Pigmentiphaga sp. H8: one gene and its partner. The protein of the gene in region 2 interacts with the protein of the main gene of each other region in a pairwise test. Links are inferred from orthologs where the notes say so. Each region holds a gene or a part of one and is shown on either strand. Other genes may lie near its edges.

Region 1 (2,749 bases), 720 kb from region 2 along the record:
AGCCGGGCAGGACCGGCGGACGGCGGAAAAAGCGGAAGGACGGATTCACGGCGTAGGCGGCGGGATCGGGGGCGGAAGCGAAGAAGCGCGGCCCCCCTGCGGGGTGGCCGCGCCTTGCCGGGAAGGATTGTACGGCACCGGCCCGGCCGCCGGTGCCGCCATGATCAGCGCTTGGCCAGCAACTGGTCCAGCACCCCGTTGGAACCGAAATGGTTCTTGGTGATGTCGCTCCAGGGACCCAGCACCTTGGTCGGATCGATCAGGCGCACCTTGGCGTAGCGGTCGGCCACGACCTTGGCGACGTCGGGGTGGTTGACCCGGTAGTTGAAGGTGGTCAGCAGCAGCTGGATCTCGCGGGTGTACTGGTAGTTCAGGTATTCGGTGGCGAGCTGGCGGGTGCCCTTCTCGTCCACGACCTTGTCCACCACGGCCACGGGGAACTCGGCCAGCACGGACACCGGCGGCACCACGACTTCATAGCCGCCCGCCTTGAATTCCTCGCCCTTGGCGATGTTGATCACTTCCGACTCGAAGGTCAGCAGCACGTCGCCCTGACCGTTCTGCGCGAACGCCACGGTCGCGCCGCGCCCGCCGGTGGGGAAGTTGACGACGTTGTGCAGGACCTTGCCGACGAACTGCTTGATCTTCTCCTGGTCGCCGCCGAACTTCTCGTTGGCGTACAGCCAGGCGCCCAGGTAGGTGTAGCGCGCGTTGCCCGAGGTCTTGGGGTTGGGGAACACCAGCTTCACGTCATCGCGCGCCAGGTCGTCCCAGTTCTTGACGTTCTTGGGATTGCCCTTGCGCACCAGAAAGGCGATGGTGCTGTAGTACGGCGAACTGTTGTTCGGAAAGGCCTTCTGCCAGTCCTTGCGCAGCAATCCGCGCTGGGCCAGGATGTCGACGTCGGGAACCTGGTTGAAGGTCACGACGTCGACCTTCTTGCCCTGGATGATGTCCTGCGCCTGACGCGAGGTGCCGGCGAACGACTGGTCGATCTTGACGTCGTGGCCGTTCTTGGCCTTCCAGTACGCCTGGAACTTGGGATTGACCGCGGCGAACACCTCGCGGGCAACGTCGTACGAGGCGTTCAGCAGCGGCTTGTCCTGGGCTTGCGCCGTCCCCGTCACTGCCGTGAGCAGCGCGGCCGACGTGGCCGCGAGCACGATGATCTTCTTGAACATGAAACGGCGTCCTTCTTCTGACTATGTGGATGCGAAAGACGTAAACGTAACAAATCCACATATGTCATCAAACCATATATTCATCATTTCTTTATTCTTGTGAGAAATATATGGCGAACGCCGGCGGGCGGCGACTGCCGCCCGGCCGGTCAGACCGCGGCTTCGCCGGTCTCGCCGGTGCGGATGCGGATGACCTGCTCGACGGGCGTGACGAAGATCTTGCCGTCGCCGATCTTGCCCGTGCGCGCCACGCGGATGATGGCCTCCACGGCCTGGTCGACCAGTTCGTCGGCGATCACCAGCTCGATGCGGATCTTGGGCAGGAAGTCCACCACGTATTCGGCGCCGCGATAGAGTTCGGTATGCCCCTTCTGGCGGCCGAAGCCCTTGACTTCCGTCACGGTCAGACCATTGACGCCGACCTGGGCCAGCGCTTCGCGGACCTCGTCGAGCTTGAACGGTTTGATGATGGCGGTGACTTGCTTCATGGCTGGACCTTTGTGGAAACGCTGGCGGAAATGGCGAAGATGCGATAAGGGGGATTGTAGCCGGCCGGGCGCCCGCCCTCAGGCGTCCGGCGCGGAGTCGGGAATGTTCGCGAGGTCGGCCTTCCAGACGACTTCCTCGGAATCGCTGGGGGCGCGCCAGTCGCCGCGCGGCGACAGCGAGCCGCCCGAGCCGACCTTGGGCGCGTTGGGCACGCACGAACGCTTGAACTGGCTGGTCTTGAAGAACCGGTGCACGAAGATGCCCAGGTTGCGCTTGATGGCGGCCAGTTCGTACTGGTTGCGCGGCACGTGCGCTTCCTCGGGCCAGTCGCCGCGCTCGCGGTCGTGCCAGGCGGCCAGCGCCAGGAAAGCGACCTTCGAAGGCGCGAAGCCATAGCGCAGGATGTAGTACAGGTTGAAGTCCTGCAGTTCGTAGGGCCCGATGAACTGCTCGGTCCGCTGCGCCGGCGCGCCATCGGTCTTGCCCGGCACCAGCTCCGGGCTGATCTCGGTGCCCAGGATGTCCAGCAGCACCTGGCTGCCGTCGCCCACCTTGCCCGTCTCGGCCACCCAGCGCACCAGGTGGGTGATCAGGGTCTTGGGCACGCTGGCGTTGACGTTGTAGTGCGACATGTGGTCGCCCACGCCATAGGTGCACCAGCCCAGCGCCAGTTCGCTCAGGTCGCCGGTGCCGATCACGATGGCATTGTGGAAATTGGCCAGCCGGAACAGGTGGCTGGTGCGCTCGCCGGCCTGCACGTTCTCGAAGGTGATGTCGTAGACCTCCTGGCCCGAGGCGTACGGGTGCCCGATGTCCTGGAGCATCTGCGTGCAGCTGGGCCGGATGTCGATCTCCATGGCCGTGCAGCCGACCACGCGCATCAGCGCGCGTGCCTGCTGCAGGGTACGCCCGCTGGTGGCGAAGCCCGGCATGGTCACGCCGATGATGTTCGCCCGCGGCAGGTTCAGGCGGTCCATGGCCTTGGCGCAGACCAGCAGCGCATGGGTCGAGTCCAGTCCCCCGGACACGCCGATCACCACCTTGTCCATGCCTATGGCCGACAGCCGCTGCACCAGCGC
Region 2 (2,907 bases):
CGGATCACATTGAGCCGATGGAACAGGTCCTCGCGGAACAGGCCCTGCTTGACGCGTTCTTCCAGCGGTTGGTGCGTGGCCGCGATGACGCGCACGTTGGCGTGCACCGGGTTGTGCCCGCCCACGCGATAGAAGCTGCCGTCCGACAGCACCCGCAACAGGCGCGTCTGCAATTCGGCGGGCATGTCGCCGATCTCGTCCAGGAACAGCGTGCCGCCGTCGGCCTGCTCGAAGCGGCCGCGGCGCATGCTTTGCGCGCCGGTGAAGGCGCCGCGCTCGTGGCCGAACAGCTCGGACTCCAGCAGGTCGCGCGGAATCGCGGCGGTATTGATCGCCACGAAGGGGCCGGAGGCCCGGGCACTATGCCGATGCAGTGCGCGCGCCACTAGTTCCTTGCCGCTGCCCGATTCGCCGGTGATCATGACCGTGACCTGCGACTGCGACAGGCGGCCGATGGCGCGGAACACTTCCTGCATGGCCGGCGCCTGCCCCAGGATCTCGGGCGTGCCGACCAGCGTCTCGTCGGCCGAGGCCTCCTCGCGCAGGCTTTCCTCGACGGCGCGGCGGATCAGTTCGGTCGCGGTGTCCACGTCGAAGGGCTTGGGCAGGTACTCGAAGGCGCCCCCCTGGAAGGCCGATACCGCGCTCTCCAGGTCGGAATACGCCGTCATGACGATGACGGGCAGCGCCGGAAAACGCCGCTTGACCGCCTGCAACAGTTCGATGCCGCCGGCCCCGGGCATCCGGATGTCGGTCACCAGCACCTGGGGCACGTCGTCGTTCAGGGCGTCCAGGGCCTCGCGCGCGGTGCCGAAGCTGCGGCTGGGCAGGTTCTCGCGGGCCAAGGCTTTTTCGAGCACCCAGCGGATCGAACGGTCATCATCTACGATCCAGATCGGTTTCATCGCTGCCTTCCTAGGTACGCTCGGGAAAAAAAATCCATCCAATTCTTCGATCAAGGTAAGGGCAACAGCAGGCGGAAATCGGTCAGGCCGGGCCGGCTGTCGCATTCGATCACACCCTCGTGCTGCTGCACGAAAGTCTGAGCCAGGGTCAATCCCAGTCCGCTGCCGCCCTCACGTCCCGACACCAGCGGATGGAAGATCCGGTCCAGCAATTCAGGGGGAATCCCCGGGCCGTTGTCCATCACATGCAATTCCAATGCCAGCCTGAAACGCTGCTTGGCCAAGGTGACCTGGCGCGCCACACGGGTGCGCAGCGTGATCTCGGCATCGCCGGCCGCGATGCGTGGCGACAAGGCCTCGGCGGCGTTGCGCACGACGTTCAGGACGGCCTGGATCAACTGCGCCTTGTCGCCCCGGAACTCGGGAATCGCCGCGTCGTAGTCGCGCACGATGCGCAGCCCGTTCGGATACTCGGCCAGCACCAGCGACCGCACGCGCTCGCAGACCTCGTGGATGTTGACGTCGCCGACGATGCGCGGCGCGCGATGCGGCACCAGCAGGCGGTCCACCAGGGTCTGGAGACGGTCCGCCTCCTGGATGATGACCTGGGTGTATTCGATCAGCGCGGGATCGGACAACTCGGCCTCCAGCAATTGCGCCGCGCCGCGCAGCCCGCCCAGCGGATTCTTGATCTCGTGCGCGAGGTTGCGCAACAGTTCGCGATTGGCCTGCGCCTGTTCCAGCAGGCGTTCCTCGCGGTCCACCTTCAGCTGCTGCTCGATCTCGCGCAGTTCGATCAGCGCCGGCCACGGCTGGCCGTCCAGCGCGACCACGGTTACCGATACCTGCGTCGGCTCGCGCCCCAGGCGATCGATCTCCAGTATCTGCCGCTTGTCCGCGAACAGGTGCTGGCGGGCCTCCTCCAGCGACTGGCGCAACTGCTCGCCATCGCGGAACAGGTCGCCGGCCTTGACCGCGTACAACTGCCGCACCGAGACCTCGAACAAATCCTCGGCCGGGGCGTTGGCATAGCGGATCAGGCCGTCGTCGTCGATGACGAGGATGGCGCTGGACAGCAGTTCGAACGCGGCGAAGGCGTCGACCGGATAGGAGGAAGGATCGGGAAGCAAATGAGTCATGTCCAATGAAAACGGGGCGTTCGAACGCCCCGTTTTTCCTTGCTGACGACTGATCAGGTCCTGATCAGAGGCCGTAGTACATGTCGAACTCGACGGGGTGGGTCGTGACGCGGAAACGCGTGACTTCTTCCATCTTCAGCGCGATGTAGGCATCGATCATGGCGTTGCTGAACACACCGCCGCGGGTCAGGAACTCGCGGTCCTTGTCCAGGGCTTCCAGCGCCTGCTCGAGCGAGGCACACACGGTCGGGATCTTCGCGTCTTCCTCGGGCGGCAGGTCGTACAGGTTCTTGTCGGCCGGATCGCCAGGATGGATCTTGTTCATCACGCCGTCCAGGCCGGCCATCATCAGGGCCGAGAACGACAGGTACGGGTTGGCCAGCGGATCCGGGAAGCGCGTCTCGATGCGGCGGCCCTTCGGGTTGGCCACGTACGGGATGCGGATCGAGGCCGAGCGGTTGCGGGCCGAGTAGGCCAGCTTGACCGGGGCTTCGAAGTGCGGAACCAGGCGCTTGTACGAGTTCGTGCCGGGGTTGGTGATGGCGTTCAGCGCGCGGGCGTGCTTGATGATGCCGCCGATGTAGTACAGCGCGAACTCGGACAGGCCGGCGTAGCCGTTGCCCGCGAACAGGTTCTGGCCGTCCTTCCAGATCGACTGGTGGACGTGCATGCCGGAACCGTTGTCGCCGACGACGGGCTTGGGCATGAAGGTGGCGGTCTTGCCGTAGGCGGCGGCCACGTTCCAGATCGTGTACTTCATGATCTGGTTCCAGTCGGCGCGCTGCACCAGGGTCGAGAACTTGGTGCCGATTTCCAGTTGGCCGGGGCCCGCCACTTCGTGGTGGTGCACTTCGACCGGCACG

Evidence for each region.
Region 1: the proteins of glnL (region 2) and EGT29_RS07890 interact in binary tests that used the Escherichia coli proteins (3 or more experiments, as listed by UniProt). The link is inferred for Pigmentiphaga sp. H8 from one-to-one orthologs.

Annotation. Positions count from the first base shown.
Region 1 is NZ_CP033966.1:1,669,618-1,672,366, reverse strand. It holds EGT29_RS07890 (P-II family nitrogen regulator), read right to left. Parts: upstream 1,670-2,749; coding sequence 1,331-1,669; downstream 1-1,330. Other genes in the region: EGT29_RS07885 (NAD(+) synthase), read right to left, coding at 1,748-2,749; cysP (thiosulfate ABC transporter substrate-binding protein CysP), read right to left, coding at 165-1,181; cysT (sulfate ABC transporter permease subunit CysT), read right to left, coding at 1-49. UniProt on the Escherichia coli protein: P-II indirectly controls the transcription of the glutamine synthetase gene (glnA). P-II prevents NR-II-catalyzed conversion of NR-I to NR-I-phosphate, the transcriptional activator of GlnA. When P-II is uridylylated to P-II-UMP, these events are reversed.
Region 2 is NZ_CP033966.1:2,388,536-2,391,442, reverse strand. It holds glnL (nitrogen regulation protein NR(II)), read right to left. Parts: upstream 2,045-2,907; coding sequence 956-2,044; downstream 1-955. Other genes in the region: glnA (type I glutamate--ammonia ligase), read right to left, coding at 2,109-2,907; ntrC (nitrogen regulation protein NR(I)), read right to left, coding at 1-905.